4 regions of the Paenibacillus sp. JT31N17 genome follow, and region 2 is predicted to be linked to each of the others. Evidence: riboswitches for the same ligand, from Rfam matches in the RefSeq annotation. Region 2 holds a riboswitch; each other region holds the start of a gene.
What was found. Region 2 has a riboswitch for ZMP and ZTP ahead of AC0YOB_RS27675 (DJ-1/PfpI family protein). Riboswitches for the same ligand answer to the same signal wherever they lie in the genome.

Region 1 (7,507 bases), on a different contig from region 2:
CCTTCGTATTGGTACCTTTGTCGCGAATATGCGTCAGCTTATGTTGGATAAGCGGGTGGTCACAAATCGTCAATTTGCCCATTGGTTTCATCCTCCTGTAAAAGCTTTGCGTCCCTTCCTGGAACATCCTCATTCTTTACAATCCTATCACAACCTCGTCTATTATAGCATCGGTAGCTTCATTATGCACTGCACAGTAAAAATCAAGAAGAAACGGTTCTTTTGAATTATTTTCTCCTGTAAATATTAAAAAACCGGCCAGTCCGAATAGACGGACGCCGGTTGATCGGTGAGTCGAAGGACCTCCAAGATTTAGTGCGTTCCATGGCTTTGGGAATATAGACTCAGTCTCCTCCGCCTCCACAGCCGCCTCCCCCGCAGGAGGAGCCGCCGCCGTCGCTGCCCGATCCGCAGGAAGAACCGCCTCCATCGTGGCCCCCGTTACCGTTACCTGAGCTGTCGCTGTCGCACACATAAGAGTTTGATCCGCAGCTGCTCGCGGAGCCACCCTGTTCTTTCCTGTGAGCGGCATCCATCTCGTTCGCAAACTGATCGGGCGGGAGTATGGAGGACATGAATAACGCACCTGATAGCGCTCCTGTCATCATGAGCGGATCAGACCATTGGGTACCCCGGCCCGTTTCATATCTATCGTATGGATTGCCTGTGCCGCTCCGTGCATCTGCTGCAAGTTCCTGGCCCCTTTGAATTAAATAGTCAACCGCGGCACTTAAATCAGGAAACTTCTCTGCAGCCTTGACATTAAAATAATGTCCGCGGAGTTCATTCGCGCTTAGCTGCTCCAGCGCTTCCATCCGCTGCGGTGTAAGCGGAGTCCGGTAGAAGGCTCCCCACAGCTGGCTGCTCACAGGCGTCTGCACAAACAGCTCCCCGTAAATCCAGTCAAACCAAGCCCGTTCGCCCTGATCCGGCCCTGCTCCGTCCCCATGCGGCGCATGATGAATAAATCCGCCGCTCAACTGGATGCAAAACTGTTCATACTCCCGGGTAAACATCAGCATTTCATGCCAAACCTCATCAACCTTCCCACTATACATCGGTACGCCCCGCATAATGGCGCACATCAGGAAATAACGTTTCAATTCAAACCACAGCCACTGCCACTCGCCGTCACGCATAGAAGGCCTGTTTCTCAAGACGCGGTCCTTTACCCTGGCTTCCATATCGGCGGTCAGCACAGCTTCAAGACGCTCTGCCGCCGGTCGAGCGGGATGTCCTGAAGGTACGCCGAGAGCCTCCGGCGGCTTGCGCTTGGTTGAAGCCATCCCGCGCGATCCCCTGCTCTGTGATTTCTGATTGTTCAATCGCGATACGATAAAAAAGATAATAATGACAGCGAGAACAATGATAAGGAAACCACCCATAGCTATCACCCGCTTTTCGTAGGATTAGTTCCATCATAGCATGAATAAACCATGTCTTTCTGCCGTTTTTGGTAAACATTAGGGCTGTATCAGGCCGGTGCTGCAAAAAAGGCTGCGGCGCTGTCCTCGTGGACTTGCGCAGCAGCCTCTTCGCTTTCCTTGTTATGAAGCTTTTTTAATATTTCAATCCGGGATAAAGCGGGTATTGGGAGGTCAGGTCGCTGACCATGCCGCGTGCTTTGGCAAGCACCGCTTCATCTTTCGGGTTTTTCAAGGTCATGGCGATAATTTCTGCAATGGTCTTCATCGCTTCGACGCCCATTCCCCGTGAAGTTGCCGCTGGAGTACCGATACGCACGCCGCTGGTAATGAACGGGCTGGTCGGATCGAATGGAATGGCGTTTTTGTTGACTGTGATTTGCACGGAATCCAGTACATGCTCCGCATCCTTGCCGGTAATGTTCAGACTGCGCAGATCAATCAGCATCAGGTGATTGTCTGTTCCGCCGGATACGATATTAATGCCTTGGGCCATCAACGATTCAGACAGCGCCTTGGCGTTATCGACGACGTTTTTGCCGTAGACTTTGAATGATGGATCCAGCGCTTCGCCGAAAGCAACCGCTTTGGCGGCAATAATATGCATCAAAGGTCCTCCCTGGGAACCAGGGAATACGGCTTTATCGATCGCTTGCGCCCATGGCTGACGGCACAGAATCAAGCCGCCGCGGGGTCCGCGAAGCGTTTTATGCGTCGTGGTGGTAACGAAATGGGCGTGCGGCACCGGGCTTGGATGCAGACCGGCCGCAACCAGACCGGCAATATGCGCCATATCGACGAACAGCAGTGCGCCGACATCATTTGCGATTTTGCCCAGTGCTTCAAAGTCAATGATACGCGGGTAAGCCGAGGCGCCTGCTACGATCATCTTCGGACGGTGCTTGAATGCAAGCTTCCGGACTTCTTCATAATCGATCGTGAATGTATTCTCATTGACGCCGTAAGAGACGAAATTATACAAAATACCGGATGCGTTAACCGGGCTGCCGTGCGTCAAATGCCCGCCATGCGCCAGATTCATGCCAAGCACGGTATCGCCCGCATTCAGCGCTGCAAGATAAACCGCCATATTCGCCTGAGCGCCGGAATGAGGCTGTACGTTGACATGCTCTGCGCCGAAAAGCTCTTTGGCACGGTCGCGGGCAATGTTCTCGGCTATATCCACATGCTCGCAGCCGCCGTAGTAGCGTTTGCCCGGGTAGCCTTCGGCGTATTTGTTCGTCAATACGGTTCCCATTGCTTCCAGCACAGCTTCGGAGACAATGTTCTCGGACGCGATAAGCTCAATGTTGTCGCGCTGACGCTGCAGCTCAAGTCCGAGCGCTTTTACCAATTCAGGGTCTTGTTTGCGTAAATGTTCCATTGTTTTGTTTATCCTCCTTAAATGTAACGCCTTCTATAACAGTCCCTTGCATTGCGCTGACAGGCCTTTGAAGCTTGTTAAGAAGCCATTGGTCAGAAACAATTCACAAAACATGTTTATTGGCGGTTGTTAAGTAACGCGGTATGTGGTCAAAATCTCCGAATCAACTTCCTCTAGTCGCATGTGCCGCCCGGAGACTCCGGGCCCCCTGGGGATGTATCCGTAAAGGCTTCAGCAACTGAACTGCCCGGAATGCCGGCCTCTTCCTCCGTATATACGGCGCGGATGCCGCCGATCAGCTTTGGACGCGTATAAGCCATTGTCAGATGCGCTTCTCCAATGAAACGGATTGTCGGCCTGACCGGAACAGCAACACGCCGCAGATGCATGCCTATGAACGTATCGCCAATATCCAGTCCGGCATGCGCCTGCACCGTCTCCGTCAGACAGGGATCGGACAACTGCCGGTAGGCGTAGGAAGCCATTGAACCGCCGGCTTTCGGCACAGGGATGGCTCCTACAATCTCCAGTCCATACCGCTCTGCGATATCCCTCTCCATCACAAGCGCCCGGTTCAAATGTTCGCAGCACTGATAAACGGGGTGAAAGCCAATGTCACGGCGTGCCGCCTCGACGCCTTCATAAACCGCTTTGGCTGTTTCCAGCGTGCCTGATGTGCCAATCCGCTGACCGATGACCTCGCTCGTGCTTGCGCCAATTACCAGAAGCTGTCCGCTGCGAAGCTGAGCGGCATGCGCCAGCTCACGGACAACAGCTTCAACATCACCTGCAATCGTATCCAGCTTCAGTTCCCGGTTCATCACCTGACACTCCTTCAATTCGCATCTTCCGCTTGCTGCGAAGCATGGTGCTACCCTCTGAAATAACAATCGCCGGAACGGCAGCTTGCGCCGGATGGCAAAAACAGATTCAAATTACAGTTGAGGGAGAAGACGCATTTTCTTCAAGCTTCATGACCTTGCCGATCCTGCCAACATGACGCTGCTCCTCCGAGAACGGGGTTTCCAGCCAGATTCGGACGATCTCCTGGGCAAGCCCGGGTCCGATAACGCGTTCTCCCATCGCCAGCACATTCGTATCATTATGCTCACGGGTTGCCTTGGCCGAGAAGGTATCGTGCACAAGTGCGCACCGGATGCCGGCCGTTTTGTTGGCCGCTATTGACATGCCGATTCCGGTGCCGCAGACCAGAATTCCGCGTTCCGCCTTCCCGCTTGTTACTCTTTCGCAGACAGGAAGCGCATAATCAGGATAGTCCACGGATTGCTCGCAATTGCAGCCGACATCTTCGATTACATGACCGAGCGACCGGATGAAGGAAGCGAGCTCCTCCTTGAGGCGGTAACCGCCGTGATCGGCGCCGATGGCGATTTTCATAACATATAATCCTCCCGGTTTGACCGCCTTGGATGGCGAAAAATGTCGATGAATCATGTTACTAGTATACCTGAAATCATGCTGAAATCGCCTGGAAGACGAAAAAAGAGCATGACATGCTTTCGCACGCTGCTCTTTGCCCAGGCGACCGGCCGTATGATCTGATGCTCCACCGTGGTTTGATCCACTTTAGTCGCCAGTTACATCAGAAACCGTCTTAGTTGTTTTTATCATAACGTATTGCCTGTTGAAAATCAATCATCGAACGTCAGGGGCTGATGCGGATATTTTGTAAACGACCTTATCGGGAAGGGCCAAGCTTATCCAGCAGCTTCCTCAATGCATCCTCGATCTCGTCGGCGCTGCGCTTATACATCTCCATCGACCCGCCAAAGGGGTCGGCTATGTCAAAATCGGGAATCCGCTTCTCAAGCTCAAGCAGGCGGTCGCGCTCGGCACTGGTCATCTGTTGGCCAAGCGCCTGCTTCATCTGCCATTCCGTGTAAAGGCCCTCCAGCTCCGAAATATCGGCCAAGACCTTCTCGTCGCAGCCGACGAATTCCTTGAGTGTATAAGTTTTATCCACCGCTTGTGGGAAGCGCTGCAGCAAATTGCGTTTATGGCTTGTCGTCATGGTCAAAATCAGATCCGCCCAAACGACTGAACCGCCATCAAGCGCTTTGGAGCCGCCAGTACATGAAACCTCCCTTTGACGCAGCACGCCCACAGCATTCGAAGAAACAGGAAGTCCATCCACCGTGGACACACCTGCCGAGCGTACCTCCAGCTGCCTGCCCTGCTTTCTCGCAAGCTCCTTAAGAATGGCCTCCGCCATCGGGGAACGGCATGTATTGCCGGTGCAGACGAACAAAATCCGTTTCATAGCACTCGCACTCCTTTTCCTCAAATTATTCAAAATAAAACAAGCAGCCCGAACGTGAACAAAATAACACCGCCCAGCGCTTCCCCGTACTCGCCCATGCTTGAACTGACCCGCCGTCCGATGAGCAGTCCAACCGTGGACATGATTCCGCCGAAGAAGCCGAACAGAAGCACCGTGACCAGCACATCCGCCGCAAACATGCCCAGTGAAATGCCTACGGAAAATGAATCAATGCTCACGCTGAGCGCAAACAGCAGCATCCCCCAAACCGTGCTGTGATCAAGGGATTCCACGGATTCGCCACGCAGGGAGCTGTAAATCATGTGGCCGCCCAAGAGCAGCAGCAGCACACCGGCGGCGGATGAAGCCACATCTCCGAGCAGGGAACTGACGTATTTACCGGTAAGCATGCCCATAAGAGGCATTATTATATGAAACAGCGCGATAACCGCACTTAATTTAAGAATATCAACAAGCCGAATACCCTTCATTCCTATACCGACCCCGAGTGAAAAAGCGTCCATCCCAAGAGCTATCGCCATAAGTAACAGCGTCAGCAGTTGTCCGGCATGCATACCCGCTTCGACCATTCTTTTTCCCCCTTGTCCGCATTCTTTTCCAGCATATGCGGACAAGGGGTTAAACATGACCTGTAAAAGCGGCAGCCCGGGAAGGGCGTTATACGCGGATGATCTGCTGGGCAGCCGCTTTGGCAAGCCGGTTCATCAAGGCATGCCCGATGCCGGCCTCCGGACAGGTCTCCGCCCAAATTCGGCTCACGCCGAGATCATCAAATGAACGCAGGGCTGCATATAAGCCCTGAGCCGCCTGCTCCAGATCGCCGAGGCTGCCGATGACCAAAACATGATCGGCATCGAAGCGGTCGGCATGCTCACGGAACGCGAGCACTCCCGTACGTTCACCTTCCGCCCGGGCATTCCGGCTCTGCTTGCCGATATAAGCGGCAACTTCGTCAATGCCGCCCTGAACCAGCTGCATGACTCCCCTGGGCGCATAATGGGCATACTTCATTCCTGGGGATCTCGGAGCGATGCCGGCTGCCGGGTATTCATGCGCTCCTGATGCAATGAAACCTGGGCAGCGTTCCTGTCCATTATCATGAGGGGCGGCAGCTATATCATATTCGACCTGCGCCCCCGCTGCGCGCAGCGATTCAGCTGTTATCCCGCCTGGTCGCAGAATCCGTACAATACCGCCTGGTTCAACCTGAACAACCGTCGACTCCAGTCCCACGCCGGCCGAACCTCCGTCAATAACGGCATCAATCCGTCCGTTCAGATCATCCAAAACATGCGTCGCTTCTGTCGGACTGGGGCGGCCCGAGCTGTTGGCGCTGGGCGCCGCAACCGGACACCCGGCAGCCGTGATCAACGCCAGTGCCACGGGATGCGCAGGCATCCTGACGGCAACGGTGTCCAGCCCTGCCGTGACATGCTCCGATATCGAGGCCCTCTTCAGGGGCAGAACAATCGTAAGCGGCCCCGGCCAGAAGCGGTCCATCAGAAGCTGGACCATCTCCCCGCAGGGAGCGGTAAACGAATCAAGCTGCGCAGAGTCCGAAATATGCACAATGAGCGGATTGTCCGAAGGTCTTCCTTTGGCTTCAAAAATTCTGCTTACTGCATCGTGATCCAATGCGTTGGCTCCGAGCCCGTACACCGTCTCAGTGGGAAATGCCACCGTTCCTCCCTGACGGAGAGTACGTGCGGCTTCTCTGATGATCTTATCGTCGGGGCTTGCGGGATCGACATGATACACCTTGGTTTTGCTCGTCATTATGCAACCAATCCTTAGACGTCAATTAATCATTTTTATTTCTTCCATTATATCATACATGGCAAGTTTCACATCCTCTCCGATATCCGGCGTACTATGGAATCTTTTCTGACATCTATTAGGAAGCTATGCGGAAAATCATGTAATTTCCTTTGACTTTAACCTTTTGCGGATGTATGATTACTACGATTATTTATATATAAATTCAGATATATCAGCTTCGCATTTTTACATGCGCAATGGAGGATTACAGATGCAGACAGAAGAAGCCAAGCAGGTCCGTTTCCTGCCCATTATGATTGCCATTTTCTTCGGCAGTTTTATTTCTACGCTCAGTGTCAGTACGATTAACATCGCCATTCCTGTTCTGCAGGTTGATTTTGCTTCCGACCTGAACACCATTCAATGGACACTGACAGGTTTTATGCTTGCCATGGGCACATTTGCCCCGATCAGCGGTTATTTCGGCGAACGGTTCAGCTATAAATGGCTTTATCTCGTCTCCCTGCTGGGCTTCACCATTGCCTCCGCCTTATGCGCGCTGGCATGGAGCGCCCCGTCGCTCATCGCATTCCGTATTTTGCAAGGGGCCTTCAGCGGTCTCATCATTCCAGCTACCAT
Region 2 (7,507 bases):
CCTCAATATCAGCTTGCGAAAAAAATCAGTGGCGATCTTCATTATGCTGGTCACCCTGCCCTCTCTGCTGATCGGCTATGTGATTCTGAGCCGGTATGAGACGATACTGCGGCAGCAGTTCATCGACTCGATGGAGAAGAACCTGAATACCATCGAGATGAATCTGACGGAGAAAATCAAGGCGATTGAAGATATCTCGGACTATATGATTTATCAGGAAAATTTCCGCAGCTTTCTGGAGGCCAAGCCCACTCCCGGCAATATGGAGCAAATTTACAAGGACAAAACGGCGATCGAAGGCTTCTTCGCGTTCCAGATCATGTCCAAGCAGTACATCAAATCGATTTCGCTGCAGGGCGTAGGCGGCAACGAGCTGCAGATGGGCGAGCCGGTGAAGGGCCTCGAGCAGCCATGGAGCGACTTGGCGAAAGCCAACCGGGGCGGAATCGTCTGGACGGATTCCTATTCACTGGAGAGCGGCTGGACCGGCAGCAAACGGGTCATCTCCATGTTCCGCGTTATTAATTCCTTCGAGAAGCCTTCTAACCAGGTCGGCCAGGTGATCGTGCGTCTGAACGAAACGGAATTCACCGATTTATTGACAACGCCGGTTCCGAAGGATCAGGGCTCGATATTTATCGTCCGCCCCGACGGCAGCGTCCTGCTGCATCCGGACGAGAAGCTGGTCGGCCATCCTTACCCGGACAGCAGCATGCTTCAGGAAATCGTGAACAAGCGGAGCAGCGTGTTCGCCTTGCAGGAGGAAGGCACCTCCTATGTCGTATTTAACCAGCATATGAAATCCACGGGCTGGAATATTGTCGCGATGGTCAAGGATGAGACGATCGTGGAGAAAACCAAGGCCATCAAAGCATCCTTGCAGATTTTGATTCTTGTGATCCTGATTCTCGGCCTGCTTGCCTTAATCGGCTTCGAGCTGGCGATCATCCGTCCGATCCTCGAGCTGAAGAAAGAGACGCACCGGCTCAAGCACGGAGACTTCTCGGCCCAGGTCGAGGTGCGTTCCCGCGATGAGATCGGCGAGCTCGGCAGGCAGTTCAACAATATGGTCACCACGATTAAAGATCTCATCGACAAGAAATATAAGCTGGAGATCCGGCAGAAGGAATCCGATCTGCGGATCCTGCAGAGCCAGATGGATCCGCATTTTCTGTACAACACGCTCGATACGATCCGCTGGACGGCGCGCCTGGAGCAGGCGCCTGAGACCAGCCAATTGATCGAGACCTTGTCCCGGTTTTTCCGGATGGGCATGGACAGCGGGAAGCATCATACGACGCTGGCCGGCGAAATGGAATTTGTCCGGGCGTATCTGAATTTGCAGCAGAAGCGGATGGGCAGCAAGTTGCGGTTCTCCCTCTTTATGGAAGCATCCTTAGAAGACGCGGTGGTGCTCAAGAAGGTTATTCAACCGCTGGTGGAGAATAGCATCAAGCACGGCTTCAAACGGCAGGCCGGAAAAATCGACGTTCGCGCCTATCAGGACGGAGCGGATTTGATTATCGACGTGACCGACTCGGGGATCGGATTTTCCAAGGAAAAAAGACTTCTGATTCACCGGGCTCTGAAAGAGAGGACCGGCGATAAAAGCGTGCTGGATCACGCCATCAGCAACATTCATGAACGGATCCAGCTTGTGAACGGCAGCGGCTACGGAGTTGAGCTTCCCATGGAGCAGTCCATTACGGGAGCATGCGTAAGGTTAAGAATACCTCTTTGGATGAACGAAAAGGAGGAGGAAGCATGACCATTCGAATGCTAATCGTTGATGATGAACCGATCATTTGCCAAGGCTTGAGACAGACCATTCCTTGGGATTCGATTGGCGTGGAAGTGGCGGGAGAAGCCTATGACGGCGTAGAGGCCCTGCAATTCGTATCGGGGCAGCCTGTCGATCTGGTGCTCACGGATATTAACATGGATGGAATGGACGGACTTGAATTAGCCAAGGAGCTGAAGGAAAGATGGCCGCAGATCCGCATCATTATCGTCAGCGGCTATGATGATTTTGAGTATGCGCGCCGCGCCCTGCGTCTTGGGATCGAGGATTATTTGCTGAAGCCGGTCAACATTGAGGAGCTGATGGCGATGGTCCAGAGAATCGGCATGGAAATCTCGCTTGATGCGGAGCTGGAAAAAAAGCGCGAGCGCGAAGGCTGGTTAAAGTGGATGATCCAGCTTGTTCAAGGCGGGGCCGCTATACGCAAGGACGCCGATACGCCGCCATCGGCCGCATACGGCCAGTCGTCCTACCGGTTTATCGCCAGCCAGCTGGAGGATTATGCCGAATGGACCAGCCATTCGTCGGAGGAGTCGCAGCAATCCGCGCGGATCGGTTGGGAAAGTACCGTTCATGCGGCGCTGAAACCCTTCGATCAGGAAGTCATCTCCTTCTTCCATCATCCGAACCTGCTGCTTTCGCTGTGCATCGGCTCCCGCCAGGTGAGCCAGCTGGATTTGTCTGCCGCCTTATCGGCAGCGCAGAACATGGCACCGCCGGTCCCCCGCCTTTATTTTGGCGTGTCGCCGGCTTTTTCCCAATTGGACGAGGCATATGCCCGCAGTACAGAGGCCACCACGGCCCTGCAGCTTGCTGCAGTTCCGGAGGGCCGCTCCATTCAGTTTCATGATGAAGAGAAAATTTCCGGGCGGAGCCCTCTGCCGTTCTCTCCGTTCGAGCTGGAGAAGCAGCTGGTCCACGTGCTCTTTCATGGAGGCTATGAGGAACTGGATGACATCATCGGGAGCATCATGCAGCAGTTTCGCGAGAGGGGCTATCTGCTGAAGGAAGTATTGCAGGCCTTCAAGGAATTGAGCATTATCCTGCAGCGCAGACTGCATACGAACGGCATGGATTTGTCGGAGCGCACCGATCCGTTCAATTCGGGCGAAATCGATCTGTTGACGCACAACTCCTACCGCGCCATGGAATCGCTGCTCCGCAAAGAGCTTTGGTCCCTGCATGCGATGATTCATTCTTCCCTGGCCAACAAGAACCACTGGATTGCCGACCGCGTCAACAAGCATATTGATTCCAGCTACCATACGGATTTGAAGGCCTCTGAGCTGGCCGCCCTGCTCAAAATAACGCCGAATTATTTCAGCATCCTGTTCAAACAAAATTTCGGCAAAGGGTTCGCGGAGTATCTGAATGAGGTGCGCATCGAACGGGCCAAAGCAAGTCTGGTCGGAACCGACGAGCGGGTATTCGAGATCGCCGAGAAAGTCGGCTACAAGGAGTACAAATACTTCTGCTCGATCTTCAAATCGCATACCGGAATCACGCCGACGCAGTACCGGAAGCTTGCCAAAACAGGTTCGTCAGCGGGAAAGGATTGAGCGCAGTACATGTCACACCCATCATTGACCAACATACGATCCCTGGGCTTCATAAAAGCGTTCAACTTTTTCATCTACGGGGCGATCTCCGTCTACAGCACATTTTTTCCGCTTTACTTGAAGGAAACCGGCATGTCCAACTTTACGGTTGGCCTGCTGCTCGCCGGAGGCCCGTTCATCTCCCTCCTCTCCAACCCCTTCTGGGGATATTGGAGCGACCGGCTTGAGAATGCCAGGCGCGTTCTGCTCATACTGCTGATCGGCAATGCCGTGGTCATGCAGATCGTCTTTTCTCTGAACGCGGGTTATCTTATCTTTACGTTCATGCTGCTCTACTTTTTCTTCCAGAGCCCGTTGTTCTCGCAAAGTAATAGCCTCAATCTCGATGTGGCCGACAAGACAGGCCTTAAGTTCGGCAGCTTCCGTCTGTGGGGTTCCCTCGGGTGGGCCGTTATGGCCGTGGCGACAGGGCCGGTCATCGAGCGACTGGGCATTCATCACCTGTGGATCGTGTACGGGGTGATGATGCTCATCTCCATCGCCCTGGCCTTGAAGCTGCCCCGCGGAGGCAAAACGGGCAGCCGAAAAGGCGCCCCGGTCGGTTATGGTCAAATATGGGCCAACAAACCATTTATCATGTTCCTTGTCATCGGCGTTCTCATTTCGATTCCAAACTCGATGAACAACACATTTGTTTCGATCTATATCTCCGATCTGGGAGGCAAAAATTCTCTGATCGGCTGGTCCGCTTTTCTGTCATCCATCTTCGAGATTCCGGTTTACCTGCTGTTCGACCGGTATTTGCGCAAAAGTCGAAGAACCATGATCTTCTGTCTGGCCGTGGTCAGTCTGCTATACGCGCTGCGCTGGTTTCTGATGTCGGTGGCGGAAACCCCTTATCAGATCATCTTCATTCAAGCCCTGCACTGTCTTACTTTTGCAGGTTATTATTATGTAGGCACGCAATTGACCGCACTGCTCGTTCCGAAGGAATACAGGGCCTCGGGTCAAGCGGTATACGCCCTCAGCTGGGGAGGACTGTCCGGGATCGTAGCGGGCGTCACTGGGGGCTGGATATTCCAGAATCTTGGCGCGCATGCGATGTACCGGATCAGCGCCGGGACGGCTTTGCTGGGCGTGGCGGGTTTTGCTCTCATGTACATGTTCATCATGAAGGCCAGCCGCAAGAACCTGGAGGCACAGGGCTATAGCAGTGAAGGCTGAAGGCTGAAAATCCCAGGCGGAGATTTATCTCCTTTTATCTCCTTGAACTTTCCAGCAGAAGAATGTAAGATTATAACAATAGCATGAAACGGTGCGTTACTGGCGTAAACATGGATAACCATGAGGGAGCGCACCGACAAACAGCCGTACGCCTGGGCAAAGTACTTGATCCTCTTCAGATCGGGTGCTTTTTTTGTTTAATACCAGACAAACGAGAGGCCGGTGTACGGGAATGAAGATGGCATTTATTTTATTTGACGGAATGACGACGCTGGATTTTAGCGGTTTTTACGAAGCTGTAACCTGGTTGGGCATTTTGCGAGTCAAAGAAGCGGTGTCGTGGGATTTTTGTTCGACGAAGGCGGAAATTACGGATGATCGGGGATTAACCATAAAAATCCCGCATGTCTATCCGGATCTCTCCGGATATGATCTGATTTTTATCCCCGGCGGATTTTCTACAAGGCAGCTTAGGCATGACCCCGATTTTGTCTCCTGGGTGAAAACTGCCCGCGATGTGGAAATTAAGGCGTCGGTTTGCACAGGAGCCCTGCTGCTTGGGGCGGCTGGTTTCTTAACTGATAGACGGGCTACGACGAACCCTTCTGCCTATGACCTGCTTGCCCCTTATTGCTCAGAGGTCGTAAAGTCCCGCGTTGTCAGGGATGGCAATGTGTTCACGGGCGGCGGCGTCGCCGCATCCCTTGATCTTGGCTTGTTCCTCGTTGAATCATTAAGCACTCCGGAGGTCGCCCGGCAGGTTCAGGAAAAAATGGATTATCCCTATTATCGCCCCGGTCGGATGAGTGAATAGCAGACAAAATAGCTGGAATATCCGCAGCAGCCATTGCTTTTGACCGCAAAATGCGGGAATATATCAGATATGCCCCCTGTTGGCAGCATCTTCACGGCGGGCAAGATCTAACAGGAAAGCAATCATTTCACCGAGGGAGGAAATTAACATGCTGTACGAACTGCGTATCTATTCCGTTCATGCCGGGAAGATGGAAGCCATGAATGCCCGTTTTGCCAACCACACCCTTGGAATTTTCAAACGCCTTGGAATGAAGGTTTATGACTTCTGGGTCGATCAGGAGGGACACTCCAAGCTGTATTACATCATGGAATACAACGATATGGACGAGCGGAACCGCCAGTGGGATGTATTCGGCCAGGATCCGGAATGGCTGGAAGTGAAACAGAAGTCGGAAGCGGACGGGCCGATTGTTGAACAAGTGGAAAAAAGCTTCATGCAGCGTGCGGGATATTTCCAGCGTTAAGCGGGATGTTCCCTTGAACAACAAGAGAAACTGTGCATTTCTGCATGTGTATCAGAGACCTGTATGCTGTGTCGCCTCCATGTGCCGCTCGCGTCTGGCGCACTTAAAAACAGCCTGTTGAGCAGCTTCTCAACAGGCTGTTGCTTACTAGCCGCTTCCGGCAGCTTTCCATTACTTTATTCAGGATTTTCCCGTCCGGTGCCTGCTCGGTGCCAACGGATGTCCAATCGTATTTTTCTAAATGCATCCGGGTTATCGGCTTTCTTGAACACTTTCCCGCTCACCGGATTTCCGTTCTGATCTCTTTGAATCATAATCCGGCCGGTGCCGCCGTTGACATAGTAGGTGCTCTGATACTTCAGCACCCGATTAGTAGCGGTATGTTGTAAATTAGCTGCATACTCCCGGAAGTATGATCCTCACAACGGTTCCCTCATTCAGACGGCTTCTGATCTCTATCCTTCCCTCATGGAGCCTGACGATCTCCGCGCATATGGCAAGCCCCAACCCCGCGCTGTTGTTTGCCCGCGAATGGGCTTTATCCACCATGAAAAACGGCTCGAACACCTTCGGTACATCCTGTTCCGGTATGCCAATCCCCTCGTCCTCTACCTCTATTGCATAGTGGTCGTCTTCCGTCATGAGCCCTCTGAAATAAATGATGCCCCCGGCTCCCGAAGCTTTTATTGCATTGTCGATTAAGTTGGTGAAGAGGATTTTGATCAGGTCTCTTTCAATCACCAGCTTTGCAGGCTCAACCGATAGTGACAGCTCAATAGTTGCCTGTTCCAGCTGCGGCTTTAGAATCTGCTCCGTCTCCTCAAAAATCGGCATTATCTCTTCCATGTCCATGGCCTTCTTTTTATTGCCGATGAGAACCAGGTCCATAAGCTTGAACGACAGACTTTCAAGCCGTTTTCCTTCGCTGTAAATATAGTTTAAGGCCTTGTAAAAAACTTCTTCGTTATATTTAGTCGTTCTCAAGAAGTCTGCATAGCCTATGATCGAGGTAAGCGGCGTCTTCAATTCATGCGTCAGATAGTGAATAAAATGTTCCCTGTTCTTGGCGGCGTCCTCCAATTCCTCAACTTTTTCTTCTACGGCAACGGCCATCTGGTTAAAATTCTCCGAAAGCAAGCCAATCTCATCTCTCGATAAAACGCCGACACGATGTGAATAATGGCCTGAAGCTATCGTCTGCGCGGATTTTGTGAGCATGCGGACCGAGCGTGTGAGAAACCAAATCAACACATAAAGGCCACCGGCTAAAATAACGGTAATGACAATATTGATCTTAACAAAATTTCTGATCTGGGCCGTCTTTCCCTGGTAAATGTCTGTAATATCCCGGATGTATGCGAGCTTAAAATCGTCCCCGTTCAATTGGAGCCCGCTTGTGACGAATAAATAGCTCTTCTGGCCGACATCCCGGATGATATAGGTTCTGCTTGCGGAATCCCGTACCTCAAGCTCCTGTCTCGGGCCGGCTATATTTTCGGGAAAGTCTGTAAAAACCTTTTGATTACGATGATCCATCACTTCAATGGACACTTTGTCGGTGTCAAAGGACTTCAGATATTTTTGAGTGTTATTTTTAATAAAATCATCTGCATTGTTTATTGCCGAATTTAACAGCTGATTCA
Region 3 (7,507 bases), on a different contig from region 2:
GTGTGACCTGCGTGGTTCGTGGCATCTGCCCGGCGAAGCCCGACTCGTGCAGCGCGTACACTATCCTCTTCGATGACGGCACCTCAGCGAGGAGTGCGAGCCATCCGATCCCGTACTGCTTGTTGAATGTCGTAGCGTGGGTCGAGGGGATCGACGTGCGGGACAGGCCATGGAACCCGTCGCACCCCGCGACGAAGTCGCATTCCAGTTCCAACTGGAGCGGACTGTCAGAGGAGTCCTGCACGAGGCAGGTGACCAATGCTCGATTGCTCTCCAGGTCTTCCATCTTGGCCGCCGGGTGTGAGAACAGGATCGTCCCACCACGAGATGTGAACAATTCGATTAGGTCCTTCACCACGAATTGCTGGGGGTAGACGACGTGGGAACCACCGACGAGGTCACCGTACGGGACTATGTACCGGCGCCCGCCGTGGCGGAACTCGCACGTTGTGTGAGATACACCGCGAAGGTCAAGCCCCTTTGAGAGGCCGTGTCGGCGCAAGAATTTCACGACGCGGTGCTCGATGAATCCGGCTCGAGCACGTGCCTCCACGTGGGCCTGGGTCTGGCTCTCGACGACGATGCAGTCGATGCCCTCCTGCTGCAGTAGGAGGGCCAGTACGAGACCGGCCGGACCGGCTCCGACTATGGCCACCTGCGTTTTTTGGAAGCGCGTCAGCTCCTCACCAGATTTCGGGCCAAGTCCAAGTTCCCCGCCCAACGCTTTGGTATAGAATGCGGCTTGTTCTCCTGCATCCTCGCTATGAAAATACGGATGTCCCTTCGCCATTTATCTAGCCTCCGTAATGGTTACGAGATTATTTGCTAAATGAACAGTTCATCACTACGCGAATCAGCCTCATCGATTCTTTCCACGAAAGCTTAAATTGTTGTGAACTGCTGAGCATAAATCGAGGAACATGTTGGAAGTTGAACGCATTTTCTCATGACTGATGAGCGCAACGAGCCCAGGCATTTCTTTACGTTCGACGTATCCCGAATACTTGATGCATTCGATCGAGCCGCGACTTCGAGAGACCTACGGCGCTCATGTTCAACTCCTCTCATTCCTCACAAATACTAATCACTTATTTTCATCTGTATTATGCAGTGCCGCATATGAAGTAATTTCTTATGGATTGCTATGCCAACCTAAATATACCAATTATTTTGGTGGCTGGCTATGGTATTCTACTGCCCATTAGTGAAGAAAACTGCCGATTCATTGATGTCGGCAGTTTTTTCCTGATTTCGAGGTCGATCTCAAATACAACAACACTATATCATCCGGAAGGTTTTAGAAAAATTCTTTGAAAAAATTGCTCAAAGTATAATTGAAGCCGTTTTTCTTGGTTGTGGTTCGTCTTCCTGTGCTTTTTTTCCTTTGGTTTTTTTTCCTTTGAGGATGCTGCTTTAATACACTCTTCCCCCTCCCATGATTTAGGAGCTACCCGGCCGTTTCAATTTATAACTTTATTCGATTTATCGAGTGGGATATCCTGCTATAAAAGGAACTGACGCTAATCTCCAGTAAAAAAAACAAAGGACTGCCAATGGGGACTGTTGATTCCCTAGCCTTTGTCAACAGTCCCATGAGGCAGCCCTTTCGTGTTGCACTATCGTACCCAGTTAGCGTAACGAAAAGTTTTTAATTAGGACACAAGAGATTTCATTTCCTTAACTACGAATTCAACTCGATCATCTTTAAAGCCTTCGTTGGAATAAATTATCAACACATTCCCAACTTGATATTTTGAATGTGGTACAACATCTGCCGCTGCCGTCTTATCCTCAAAATCTCTAATTGCCTTCTTAACACCCGCGCTGGAAGAATAGATGTAAATGCTAATTAACTGATCGTCATTAATCAAAAAAGGCTCAGGTGATACGTCATTCAAAGTCATTATGAATACATTCTCCGTATTTAATTCTCTCGGCTTTGCTAAGGGAACCCCATGTTTTTCAAATAAGTCTTTAATTTGTTCCAAAGTAATTGTTTTCTCGTTATTCATGCACCCTGTAACAAAGAAGCACATTCCTAACAGCGTTATTATAATGTTTTTCATAATAGTCCCCCATTTCAACTGTTCTAACGTTTGGGGATTGATTTAAGTTGCAAATAGCAGGATCTATTGCGCTAAACTCCCTCTACTTCAATAATACAAAGAGGATCTGCCTCGAAACCGGTCTTAACCTGCCAGTAGAATTACCGATTTTGGCAGTGAATCCTGGTTCCTGTATACTGCCGAAGCGACTTGAAAAGCAGAGGTCGATATCAGCAGAGAACCCGAGCACGATCGATATGAATGGGTGTCTCCCGAAGAAGCAATTTAAACGTTGTGCACCGGATCTGGTAAAGTTGCCATTGACACAGGCGATCGATCTTATTATGAACCGAGGCCTTTCTCCTTTAGGTTGTTATCTGTTCTGCCCGTTTGCGTAACAAAAAAATGGAGCAGCTGCTGCCGGCAAACTGCTCTGATGTGTTGTTGAACTAACGTGCTCAGTTAGCTGAATGCTTATTTCGAATTTGGAATTGAATATCTTGATTTGAAACATGAATAAACTTTACCAGCAATGCGATTTTGTTTTCAGCATTGATACATTCCCAGTAATAGTCAGCTATACCATTCATTGAATCGAATAGTGGTACTTCGAAAGGGTCGCCTTCAAACGGTTTTAGTACAGCATTCTGCTCTGAGTTGTACGTGTGAATGCAGTGACCAATGCCACTCTTAAATTTACTGTATTGATAACTATTGCGTAAGCAAATTGAAAGGTCGTTGTCGTGTGTTTTTAAAATCGATAAACTATACTGTTTAAGTTCTGTGTTTATCACGGCTGAAATTCTCGGTGTAAAGTGCGGAGCATCTGGTTCAAACTCTCGAAGCATTAACGATTGTTCAAAGGTCCGGTTATGCTGCAACCCATCATAGATAGTGTCAGTTTGATCACCATTCGAGACAATGTGCACGTTGCGACCCGGAAGGAGTCATTCCTACGATAAGCGTTCTTCCGGGATATGGGTTTTCAAACAAATCGTGTTGAACTGTTTTCATTGCTCTTGCTCCTCTCGAGTAAACATAAAGAGGTAAGGGGAAATTCCCCTTACCTCTGCCCAGGCGTACGGCCATAACCTATATGCTTCCTCATGGATCCCCATGCTTCGCCAGTCACATATAAGTTTTAAATTACTTCCCATAGTAGCAATTACTGCTAGTAAATTCAATTATGACAATGGCTTAAAAATAACACCAACGGAACTATGCTCTAATGTCCTTTAGCGTAGCAATAGCTACAGCATATAAAAAAGTCGACAGCCTGCTGTGTTATTATTAAGCTATCGTAATCCGTTAGTCAATGCTAATCCCATTCCGAGAAATGGTGATTATTAGGCCCTGTTAGAGCCTCGCGAACGTGATGTAATCAATTTGGACAGGCTCTGCCGATTCGATCCGAAGCGCCCGGTTGATCTGTCCCCGGTGATATTGCCCATGTAAGAGAACCTGCGACAGGATGTCCCGGACGGACGTTCGGAACGGAACCCCGCTCTGGTTTGCATAGTCGATCATCTCGTCCAACTCGGATTCCTCGAGCCCTTCGATATAGACGCGATATTGCCCAGCGTTTTCTTCGAACATCGTCCGGATCGCCGTCAGGTCTTCCGCTTCCTCCCACAACGAATATTGCGCGCTGCCCTTGCCCTGCAATCGGGACAGCCAGACTCGTTCCGCGGCCGCGACGTGCCGAACCAGCTTCAGAATGTCCTTGTTTTTCGTCTCACTCTCCTCGAGCGCGTCCAAGATGCGTCCGTCCGCCCAGTACAGGTGGTCCATCATGCACTTGATTGTCTTCATTTCGGTTTCCCCCTCTTCGTCTCATCGATTACTTGAACCTATTGTTATCCGTTAGGGTCGTACCACCAGAAGGTTAGAATAAATTGAGCGATACCGTAATGGTACAATGTTGCGGCGCTTTTCATTAATTGAGGATGACTTGCTCCTGGAATTAATATAATGTCATTTGGTTAAATTATCCGGCCCGTTAGCTCAATGAAGCGCCGATCATTGTGGTCGGTTGCTTCCGTGTTATTATTGAACTATCGTACCTGTTAGCGTAACGCGGCTGTACCAGTTGTTTCATTTAGCAGTTGTTTCATTTCATGTAGCGATATTCCAGGAGATTCTTCAAATTTGAGATTTTCTGCAGCAGCTTCTCCCCGACATTCGTTTCCCTCACCAGCTTCCGCTCCAGTTCTTTGTCCACCAGCCTTTTTACAGACAATACGTCCGTTCCGTTACATAACACATCTTCTTTTGAATTAAATTTCTGATGGGCAACGAGCTGCATGCCAAAGGAATTATACAACAAGGTATATCCGGCGATGCCCGTTGTGGATTGATAGGCTTTGGAAAAACCGCCGTCAATGACAACCATTTTCCCTTTTGCTTTAACGGGGTTCTCTCCACGAATTTCTTTAACTGGCGTGTGGCCGTTAATGATATGTCCATGATCCGGATTCATATCAAACTCATGCAGGATTTTCCGGCAGATCTCCTCATTTTCACGCAAATGGTAATAAGGGTTCTTTCTCTCCTTATAGGTTTCTTTATCTTGGATAAAGTACCGTTCAAAGGTGGTCATTTCTCTCTTTCCAAAGAGCGAGGAACATTCCCCTGTCCAGATGTACCATACCATATCCGTAGCCAGATCATCCGTCTCTTCCGGATGCGCAAAGGCGTAACGTAAATAATATTCAAAAACATCGAGCAGCTGACGGCCCGAATACGTCTTGTCTTCAATCTGCATTTCTTCCATGTTTCCTTCTTCATCCAAAGGAATACAGCCGTGAAATAACAAATTCCCGTTGTATTTTAAATAAAGGCTTCCCTTTTTCATAAGAAAATTCATATGTCTGGCCAGCTTTTCGGAATGCTGAACGGAGAACAGCAGCTTTTCCATCACCTGCTGTTCTTCCTCCAGCAATTGTTCAGGCTGTTGCGGATTTACGGTTGCGAAACAGGTGTTTTCCAGCGGGTAAGTTTTTCCGCCGATCTTGATTTCAGTTTTGTCGTAATCGATCTGCTCAAGCAAAAGCCTCTTAGACATATTAAAGTAGGGGCGTCTCTTGATAATCGGGATTTCAAGCTTAAACTGGATCATGGCAATGGCTTGATGGATTTTGGTAATCTGCAGGATTTCCTGCTCCGAACCGTTATGGTCGGTCTGCAGCTTCGGTCTAAAAGCCGGATTGTCATCATAGTATTTCTCCGCCAAGTTCAGCAATGGGCGAAGATTGATTCCATATACGTCTTCGATGATGTCCAGATTATCGTATCTGGCGCAGATCCGGATAATATTCGCAAGGCAGACCAGGGAACCCGCATAGGCGCCTATCCACAGGACATCATGGTTCCCCCACTGAATGTCTACAGAATGGTAGTTGATCAGCGTGTCCATAATTTTATCGGGTTCCGGCCCGCGGTCATAGATATCTCCGACCACATGAAGATGGTCAACCACCAGGCGCTGGGTCGTATAAGCAAGGCCGATAATGAGCTTGTCCGCCTGGCCCAAGGAAATAATTTGCCGGTATATTTCCTCATAATAAGGGTCCTTATTGTTGGAAGAATCCGTCTTGTATAGAAGCTCTTCTACAATATATACAAACTGCTCCGGCAGAGCTTTACGCAGTTTCGAGCGCGTATATTTGGAAGAGGCATAAGAAATGAGTTTAAGCATTTGTTCAATCGTTTCTCTGTACCATCGGTTCAAGGCTTGTTTATTGCACAGGTCTCCTTTAACCAGCTGTATTTTTTCTTCCGGATAATAAACTAACGCAGTAAAATCATTGATTTCATGATCCGTCCAAACTTCACGGAACAAGGCTTTGATTTTCTCTTTTACGGTACCCGAACCGTTTCTTAGTACATGCTGAAAAGCCTGGAACTCCCCATGCAAATCACTGACAAAATGCTCAGTTCCCTTGGGAAGATTGGAGACCGCTTCAAGGTTGATGATTTCTGTTACAACTTTTTCTTCCGTATCATATTTCTGGGCCAATAAATCTAGAAACTGCGCATCCAAAACAGATGTCCCCCTTCAAGGAAATATGGTGATGTATAAGAGGTTTTTTAAATGGGGCTAGCCGCATACCTTTAAGCTTAGTGTAAACAGTATAGGGAAAAACATTAGGTTTCCGAGGTTCCCTTTGGTACTCTTACTAATAGCTATTATAACTGAAACTTCCCAAGCTATCCTGCCCGTTAGCTGAGCGAAGGGCAGCCGCACGGTTCCCACATCGAAGTTGAACTATCGTACCCGTTAGCTCAATGAACAAGCATGTCATCCTAGTTAAGCCCATCTTCTGAATAAGATAATGATCGTACCGAATAGTGCTGGGAATATCCTTATATCCACGTTTGAAACGATTTATTGACCATCTTTACATTATTCATTTTTGCCCAACTCTTTAAATCCGAGATACCTCTATCTCCATCCTTTGAATACCTAAATGCCATATCCATTGGGACAACTTTCCTCCTGTAAGGTAATATCCCGATAACAGGTTTAAAGTATCCCCTGGTCATTATCACTTTAATATCCCTCGAATTAATTATATTCCCATTTAATATGATTTGCTCATCGGATAGGCATAACTCGGTTGGTTTCTTGAAAAATGTTCTGTACAATGCGAGTAACAGTACGACTAAACTTATAAGAACCGTTGTTAACGAAGCGTAGAATATACCCCTAAGATCCCATGATCTCAATACAAGAATAGATTGACTCAATATAATAGCAATCATGCCTATAATGGTTCTAATTCTTGAAGGACTCTTAACTGGATGCTTTATTTCCCTCAACATTGCCCCCCTTGTTCAAATCCCTTATTTTAACATACCATATATTGGAACTATCCTGAGCAAATGCAGCCGATCGTTCTGGCCGGCTGCTTCATTATTCTGGTCTGAATTATGCTATTGTACCCGTTAAGTGGGTAGATCACCCGGAATAACCCGATAAAAAAAATTTATAATACCCCAAATATATGGTGGTGTTAAGCCCTTCACTCCATCCATTGTACTACTTGATAAAGCAACAAAGATTAACACCTTTTCTAATCCGCTTAATCCCAGTAAACCTATACCCGAAACCAAAATTGCGACACCTAAGCTTTTCAATAATCCTATCTCCGGCCACATGTGTTTTTTATCTTTTATTAATAAACCCTGCTTATTAATTGAACTATGGAGATACAGAACATCACATTAAAGACTAAGACGTGGTTCTTGCTGTCCATCCGATGACCTATATCTTCGGATCCCTGCCGAGTGGATTCGTTTGTGTTGTTATCGAACATAAGAACAGCCCTCTCGATGGAATTTTGTTGAGTTCTTACATTGTACGATTATGTATGTTCCATAATGTGGATCATCTTACCATATTAGGTTTATTCATATAACTCTCAAGTACTACTCGATCCTGCCCGTTACTTCAACAAACG
Region 4 (7,507 bases), on a different contig from region 2:
ATAATACGCATATCTTCAGATTGATGATAAATTCCTATATAATCTACTTAGATGAAAGGAGATGAAGGAAATAAATGGTCTATCCCCCGCTGCCGACAAGACTGACCAATGACGAGTATTTCTCCTCCTCGACCTTCCGTATCTTTCATCAGCACATTGAGGAACAGGTGGATCTTCATTGGCATGAGTTTTATGAGATTTCCTTCGTCGTGTCAGGTGAAGGCTATAATATTGTCAACGGAGTTCCGATGACGATCGCAAGAGGCAATCTCTTCCTGCTGACGCCGGCGGATTTTCATATAATCGGCCCTTCGCGGGGGAACTCCCTGGAGATTTACAATCTCATATTTTCCGATGAGTGGATGGAGCCTCAGATGCGCGAGCTGCTGTTTCATAATCCCGTTGAACTTTCTGCAGTGATGACAGAGAGCATGACCCCGGATCTGATTGCATGCTTCTCCCTTATTATGAAGGAATCAGGCAGTCAATTCTCCGGCAGGCGTCTCATGGTGGGAAGCGCTCTGAACCGCATACTGATCGAATTGCTGCGCGCATGCGAGGCTGAAGCCGGGGAAGCGGAGAGGAAGCAGCAGCCAATGCCCCATGCCCATTCAGCCGGCATCCAGGATAGCCTCGTGTATATCCACCATCATTTTCGCGAACCGCTCTCTCTGGAAGCCGCCGCCAGACAGGCAAGGCTTTCCCCCAATTATTTCAGCGATTGCTTCCGCAAAACGACAGGCACTGCCTTTCAGCAATATTTGCAGAGCCTCAGGCTTAATTTTGCCAAATCTCTCATCCAGTCCTCCTCCCTCCCGATCTCGGAAATCAGCTATATTTCCGGCTTCAACACGCTGACCCATTTTGAGAAAATGTTCAAACGGAAGTTTGGAGATGCTCCAAGGAGCTTCCGTACCAAGGCTGAATAAAAAAACATTGCATTTCCTCCACCATTTAGGATATGATGGTCTCTCGCTCTCTCTACGAGCATTTCACCTTTGCATCCAGGCAGTCCGGCTCTTCGCCGCAGCTTATCATGATGGAGGTGCTATTTTGCTTTTCCTCGTTTTGGCCCGTAAGACATACTTACGGAATCTGCAGTACCGCGGCGCACATATGGTACATAATATCGCAAGCGCCCTTTTCGGCTTCATCTACATTTCCATCTGGACCGGCATTGGCGTAAGCCAATCGCTTGGCGCCTACGGAATGAGCGGCATGATCAGCTATGTCGCCTTCAATCAGGTCAGCTTGTGGGTCGCCGCTTTTCTGAACAACGGCCTGGGCCTGGAGCAATCCGTCCGAACCGGTCAAATCGCCATTGAGCTCATGCGTCCGGTTCACCTGTTCTATCAGCTGATGTGCAAGGAATGGGGGCAGATCGCCTACCAGTTTGTCTACAAGTTTCTCCCGATTTACACGCTGTACCTCTTCGTCCTTCCGCTTCATGTCCCTTCATCCCTGCTTACTTTCATCTGGACCGCTGTCGCTTTGATGCTCGCCGCCTATATTTCCATCTGCATCAATTTCCTGATTGGAGCCTTGGCGCTCTGGACAACCGAATCACGCTGGCTGTACTGGGTCAATTATGCCTTCAGTATGCTGCTGTCCGGCTTTCTCATTCCCATTGAGTGGCTGCCGAACTGGCTCGAGCTGATCAGCCGGGCTTCGTTCTACCCGTTCCTGCATTATGTGCCAACCCGGATTTATCTGGGCATGGACGGCCCCGTCCCACTGCTCGGCTCTCTTGGCTGGGGCGCCGGACTCACCTGCATCTGCCTGATGATTGCCCGGACGATGCGGCGCAAAGTGGAGGTGCAGGGCGGATGAAATGGCTTCGCATGTACCATCTGCTGGTAGTCGCCAGCCTTCGCAGCCGAATGCAGTACAAATTCAATTTCTGGTTCTCTTCCCTGATGGCTGCCCTGATCAATGTCGTGGAATTCGCCATGCTGGCCATTATTCTGCTGAAATTCGGCCATATTAAAGGCTGGTCTCTGGCAGAAGCCGGCTATCTGTATGCCATCCTGACTCTGTCCAAAGCGATATACAGGACGGTAGCCTCTGATGTGCATCACCTGGAAAAATATTTGCTCAGCGGCGACCTGGACAGTCTGCTGCTGCGGCCGGTCCCCGTGCTGCTCGGACTGATGTCGTTCAATGTATCCTTCCGGATCGGGGAGATCATTCAAGGCGCTGCCGTGCTTGCTGTCAGCATACAGGCTTTATTTTCCTCCGGGCAAATCTCCTGGGTTTCGATCCCGCTGACGCTGCTGGTTATCCTCTCAGGCGCTTTGCTATTATTCGGAATCGGACTGCTTACGGCTACGGCGGGCTTCTGGATTACGAGGATTGAAGAGCTGCAGAATATTACAGAGGACGCAGCGCGGACAGCCGTCCAGTATCCTGTTTCGATTTATCCCAAGTGGATGCAGGTCATGCTGCTCAGCGTTATTCCGGTCGCATTCGCCAATTATGTCCCCTCATTGTTTATTCTGCGCGGGGAAGGCGGAGTCTGGCTGCTGTTGTCCGCATTCGCTGCGGCTGTACTGGTGTTTGCCGCTGGTCTGTTTATGTGGCGGGTCGGTTTATCCCGTTATCAGAGTACAGGCAGCTAAACAAGCATCACTATTCGTATATTCTCAAATAGGAGGACCAGCGCTCATATGATAACGGTCGAGCACTTATCCAAGGAATTCAAATCAGCCGTCCCCAAGGAGGGGCGGTTCAGCGGGCTGCGCACCATGTTCTCAAGGGATTATACGGTGAAGGAAGCCGTCCGTGATATCAGCTTTACGATTAATCAGGGGGAATTCGTCGGGTATATCGGGCCTAACGGAGCGGGAAAATCAACGACGATCAAGATGCTATCCGGCATTCTTCATCCGTCAGCGGGCGAAGTGCGGATTGCCGGCATGAGCCCCCACCGCGAGCGGCGCACTGTCGCACGCAGACTTGGCGTGCTGTTCGGACAGCGGACACAGCTGTGGTGGGACTTGCCGGTACGGGATTCCTTTGATATTTTGGCCGCCATGTACGGTGTGCCCGATGAAGAGAAATCGCGGCGTCTTGGTGAGCTGAGCGAACTGCTGGCTCTTGCCCCGTTCATGGAGACCCCAGTGCGCAAGCTGTCACTCGGACAAAGGATGCGCGCCGACATCGCGGCGGCGCTGCTCCACGATCCGGACATTCTGTTTCTCGATGAGCCGACCATTGGACTTGATGTAATCGCCAAACGAAGCATCCGTGAATTTTTGCATTCCATCAACCGCGAGCTGGGCAAGACGATCCTGCTCACGACTCATGATATGGACGATATTGAACAGCTGTGCAGCCGCGTCATTGTGATCAATGACGGCCGTCTCGGATTCGACGGGACAACCGGCGGGTTAAGGCGGAGGATCGGCTTGCCGACCATCATTCGGGTAACCTATCTCAGTATGGCTTCTCCGCTGATAGACGGCCAGTTTAATCCGGCCGACTGGCCGGGAAGCGCCGCTGAGGAACCGCAGGACCGCCGTTGGCCCCTGCGGCTTACGGGCAGTGACGGTCATACGCTTACCGTAGAGTGCAACCGCGATCAGCTCAGCGCCATGGAGGCGCTGCGGATGCTGGAGCAGCTGGGCGAGATCGAGGATGTTCATATGGAGGAGCCCGACTTTGAAGAAATCGTTCACCGGGTCTATTAAGACCTGATAGTGTTAAAGACCTGATCAGGATAAATCAGGTCTATATTTACAAACTCCTCACCCCATACGCGCAGCCCGTCAGAGTCAGTTGGTATTGGCCAGTCCGTTGGCATTAGCCAGTTAGTTGGCGCTGGCCAATCAGTTGGTATCGGCCAGTCCGTACGCGATCTGGAATAGCGGTCTCAAGATTATCTTGTCTCAAATGAGAAGGAGCAGCTTACAATCGAGATCTGACTGCCGTCAGGATCGCTGCCTTCAGCTTCGCACCCGCAAGCTCAAGCGCTTCGCCCTGTTCACGAATGCGCGCTGCGGCAGCCAGATCTTGAATGGAGCTCAAATTAATTTCCACTGTGAGCCAAGCCGATTGGATCGCCGCTTCGAGCATCAGGGCGGCGATTCCCCAATCGGAGATGACATTGCGGTTCACTTTCATAACCGCATCATGCAGCAGCAGCAGCAGCTCATGGCACAGCACCATTAAGCCTAATGGCACCTCGGCCGCGCGGACAGCAGCTCCGCTAAGGGCCTTTTTGCGCAGCTCCCGCTCTTCTTCAGTAGTCCTTGGCAGAGCCAGAACGCGCATAAACTCCCCGAAGCTCTCAATATCCTGCAGCATGACCGCCTCGCATGCCGATACAGCCCCCGTCATTTGTCCGGTGATGAAATTCATATCCGCCTGCACATCTTCATACTTGTTTCCTGTCGTCAGCCGGGTTACCATCGAGCCCATGGATGCGCCAAGCGCCGCGGCGAGGGCAGCCACGCTTCCTCCTCCTGGAGTAGGAGAAGCGGAGCCCGCCTTCTCCAAAAAAGCATGGATCGATTGCTTCCATGAATCGCTCATATCTGCAGCCTCCCCGCATCCTGCTGCAGCTTTAATGCATGCAGGACATTCTCGAATAATATCGTCGTGGTCAATGTGCCCACACCCCCAGGGACCGGTGAAGAAGCCGCTACATGATCGGCCGTTTCCGGAGCCGCATCACCGGCAATTCCACTGCCATCTTGACTGACATTGATGCCTGCGTCAATGAGAGTCAGCCCGGTATGAACCATCTCCGGGGTAATCAGGTTCAATCGGCCCGCAGCCGTGACCAGCACGTCCGCACCCTTGATCATTCGAGCCAGATCAGTCGTACGGGAATGGCATACGGTCACCGTTGCGTTCAGGTGCAGCAGCATTTGCATCAGAGGCCGGCCTACCGTCTCTCCCCTGCCGACAACGACAACATGCTTGCCGCTTAGCGGGATTCCCGCAGCCTCAATCAATCGGATGCAGGACTGCGGGGTGGCTGGCCGCAGACCGGGTTCATTCATCATGCAGGCCAGCTTATTGGCCGGGGTAATACCGTCAATATCCTTCAGCGGATCAAGCGCAGCCGCAAGCCGGCTGGAATCCAATCCCGCTGGCAGCGGAAGCTCGATCAGGATGCCATGAATGCTGTCATCCCCATTCAACCGCTGAATCTCCCGGAGCAATTCAGCCTCCGTGACGTTCTGCTCGAAAGTCAGAAGCTCGAAGCCGATCCCCAGCTTCCCGGCAAGCCGCCCCTTGGCGTTGGCATAGGCTGCCGAGGCCGGGTCTCCATTTACCATCAGGACCGCTATTGCCGGTGCAATCCCTGCTTCCTTCCATTCCTGAACCTGTGTCTTGATGAGCCCGCCTGCCTCATCAGCGAGCGGTTTTGCCTTCAACAGCTTGGCCATGATCGAATGCCTCCCTCATGCAATAGGTAAACAAAAAAAAGCATCTGAAAGGACCCGTGCTCTTTAGCACATCTTCCTTCAAATACTTTGCCCAGGCGTACGGCTATGACAGAGCGGCCGCTGCACCCCAATTTACTGATAGCGGAGGTCAGCATGGATACGCTCATTTAGTCGCTTGCTTCCTCGTGGTTAATCCACGCTGCGCCAGTTGCACGCGACCCTTATTCCAATGCTGTCATTATAGCAGAAACAAGGTCCAGAAGAAACGGCTACTCATGTCATCTGGAGGAGATATTGGCATTTCCCTGCCTGTAACGGAATGCAGCCGCTTGACAACGTCGTCGAATTGATTTATCTTTAAATTAAGATATTTAAATTAAAAGAAAATGAGGTGAGCAGCGTGAGTCAACCTCCAAATACTTCTTTACAGCTATTCGTTACTTTATCACGGGCGAATCAATGGGTTAGCGCGCATATACAGCAGGATATTCGCAAATACGGGTTGAACCCAACTGAATTTGGTGTACTGGAGCTGCTGTATCATAAGGGAGAGCAGCCTCTGCAGCAGATTGGCGAGAAAATATTGATGACAAGCGGCAATATTACCTACGTCATCGACAAGCTGACGGCCAAAGGATTAGCGCGGCGCAAGGCATGTCCCACGGACAGGAGAGTAATTTTCGCAGAGCTTACGGAGCAGGGAAACGAGCTGCTTGAGCGGATTTTTCCAGAGCATACCGTGGCGATTCAGAAGGCGGTAGCCGGTCTCACGGCTGAAGAGCAGACACAGGCCATTCAACTGCTTAAGAAGCTGGGCCTTGCAGCCCAGGCAAGCTTCATCTAGTTAGCTGCTTGCATTCAGAGCTTCAGTGAAGAAGACCGTCTGCGCGAGCGGAACCGTCTTCAGATATTCGAGGGGTGATGAGCGTGTTCACTGCTTGTCACTTGTCTAAAAACCCGTTGCAGACTGTTTCCGCCTGATACGCGGTATGATATCCAGCTTTTTGAGACGATTCAATTGCCATATTGAGGCTATACCCTATTTATATAAAACGAATAATGGAGGTCATTTCTATGCAAACCTTAATATACGGTCCAACTTTACAAGGCAGAGGCGCATTTGACGGCGGCAAAATTACAGAGCAGAAACCAATCGGCTTTACCGGGGACGGCTCGGTGCTCCGCAGACTCGGCCCTTTGTTCTATTGGGCATGGGCGCATTCGGCCGAAGGCGGGCACATTCCGCTGCATCCCCATCAAGCCTTTGAAATTATGACCTATGTAGTCAACGGCCAAGCCGAGCATGGCGATACTCTGGGCACCAAAAGCACTGTTGGTCCCGGCGGCGTCCAAATCATGCAGACCGGCTCCGGCGTCAGCCACCAGGAGCGTTTTGTAGGCCCGGATATGGAAGCTTTCCAGATTTGGTTCGAGCCAAGCCTGGAGACGGCCTACAAAACCGCGCCAACCTATAATCAGTATGATCATGAGGCTTTTCCGATTGTGGAGGCGGACGGCGTTATCAGAAAAACTGTGATCGGCGAAGGATCGCCCATCTCCATCATTGCCGATGCCCGGATGTGGGATATTACCGTACCGGCCGGACAATCCTACCGCCATCAGGTCCCTGCCGAACGTACTTTATCAGCGCTTGCCATTCGGAGCGGAGGCAGCTGGTCCTATGCAGAGGATGCAGCAAAAAACACGGATTTTCAGCATAAGGATTATGTCGTAGTGCGTGCTGACGAGGAGCTGAACGTCCTCATAACGGCAAGTGAGGGCACCGAGCCGCTGCGGCTCATTCTGATTGAGGTCCCGACGATCGTTGACTATCCGCTGCACCCCAAACGCTGAGTATAGAAGTAATATTAACTGTCATCAGATCAAGACTATAGCCTAATAAGTATCCTTCCATCTCCTCTCCGATTTACTAAAGCTCTTTAACATGTTATATTAACTAACATACGAGTGCTGGAGAGGACGATGGATGATATGAATGTCATGCGGCTGGCTTTACTGGTTGTTTTGCTGCTTCCGGTTATTTATTTGTCAATCCAACATACACAGCTGTTTCTTATCAGCCTGCTTATCTTCTCCTTCGGGGTCCGCAA

Region 1: it holds a riboswitch for ZMP and ZTP, as region 2 does, so the genes downstream of both, rpiB (ribose 5-phosphate isomerase B) here and AC0YOB_RS27675 (DJ-1/PfpI family protein) in region 2, are expected to answer to the same signal.
Region 3: it holds a riboswitch for ZMP and ZTP, as region 2 does, so the genes downstream of both, AC0YOB_RS35735 (IMP cyclohydrolase) here and AC0YOB_RS27675 (DJ-1/PfpI family protein) in region 2, are expected to answer to the same signal.
Region 4: it holds a riboswitch for ZMP and ZTP, as region 2 does, so the genes downstream of both, AC0YOB_RS34760 (bifunctional 5,10-methylenetetrahydrofolate dehydrogenase/5,10-methenyltetrahydrofolate cyclohydrolase) here and AC0YOB_RS27675 (DJ-1/PfpI family protein) in region 2, are expected to answer to the same signal.

The regions. Positions count from the first base shown of each region.
Region 1 is NZ_JBWDNP010000005.1:170,984-178,490, forward strand. Features, by position in the region: gene upp (uracil phosphoribosyltransferase) at 1-82, opposite strand, end outside; gene AC0YOB_RS18575 (glycine-rich domain-containing protein) at 345-1,286, opposite strand; gene AC0YOB_RS18580 (serine hydroxymethyltransferase) at 1,561-2,808, opposite strand; gene AC0YOB_RS18585 (TIGR01440 family protein) at 2,982-3,629, opposite strand; gene rpiB (ribose 5-phosphate isomerase B) at 3,739-4,206, opposite strand; ZMP/ZTP riboswitch at 4,338-4,420, opposite strand; gene AC0YOB_RS18595 (low molecular weight protein arginine phosphatase) at 4,508-5,089, opposite strand; gene AC0YOB_RS18600 (manganese efflux pump MntP) at 5,119-5,679, opposite strand; gene AC0YOB_RS18605 (L-threonylcarbamoyladenylate synthase) at 5,768-6,886, opposite strand; gene AC0YOB_RS18610 (MDR family MFS transporter) at 7,140-7,507, shown strand, end outside.
Region 2 is NZ_JBWDNP010000011.1:235,753-243,259, forward strand. Features, by position in the region: gene AC0YOB_RS27660 (sensor histidine kinase) at 1-1,768, shown strand, start outside; gene AC0YOB_RS27665 (response regulator) at 1,765-3,360, shown strand; gene AC0YOB_RS27670 (MFS transporter) at 3,370-4,584, shown strand; ZMP/ZTP riboswitch at 4,670-4,749, shown strand; gene AC0YOB_RS27675 (DJ-1/PfpI family protein) at 4,817-5,398, shown strand; gene AC0YOB_RS27680 (NIPSNAP family protein) at 5,547-5,864, shown strand; gene AC0YOB_RS27685 (sensor histidine kinase) at 6,255-7,507, opposite strand, start outside.
Region 3 is NZ_JBWDNP010000023.1:29,229-36,735, reverse strand. Features, by position in the region: gene AC0YOB_RS35745 (4-hydroxybenzoate 3-monooxygenase) at 1-790, opposite strand, end outside; gene AC0YOB_RS35740 (hypothetical protein) at 1,653-2,066, opposite strand; gene AC0YOB_RS35735 (IMP cyclohydrolase) at 2,504-2,974, opposite strand; ZMP/ZTP riboswitch at 3,110-3,187, opposite strand; gene AC0YOB_RS35730 (DinB family protein) at 3,402-3,857, opposite strand; gene AC0YOB_RS35725 (fructose-1,6-bisphosphatase) at 4,156-6,087, opposite strand; gene AC0YOB_RS35720 (hypothetical protein) at 6,411-6,866, opposite strand.
Region 4 is NZ_JBWDNP010000021.1:36,531-44,037, forward strand. Features, by position in the region: gene AC0YOB_RS34735 (helix-turn-helix domain-containing protein) at 75-929, shown strand; gene AC0YOB_RS34740 (ABC transporter permease) at 1,054-1,830, shown strand; gene AC0YOB_RS34745 (ABC transporter permease) at 1,827-2,618, shown strand; gene AC0YOB_RS34750 (ABC transporter ATP-binding protein) at 2,667-3,689, shown strand; gene AC0YOB_RS34755 (cyclodeaminase/cyclohydrolase family protein) at 3,907-4,533, opposite strand; gene AC0YOB_RS34760 (bifunctional 5,10-methylenetetrahydrofolate dehydrogenase/5,10-methenyltetrahydrofolate cyclohydrolase) at 4,530-5,396, opposite strand; ZMP/ZTP riboswitch at 5,479-5,618, opposite strand; gene AC0YOB_RS34765 (MarR family winged helix-turn-helix transcriptional regulator) at 5,797-6,240, shown strand; gene AC0YOB_RS34770 (pirin family protein) at 6,471-7,250, shown strand; gene AC0YOB_RS34775 (hypothetical protein) at 7,380-7,507, shown strand, end outside.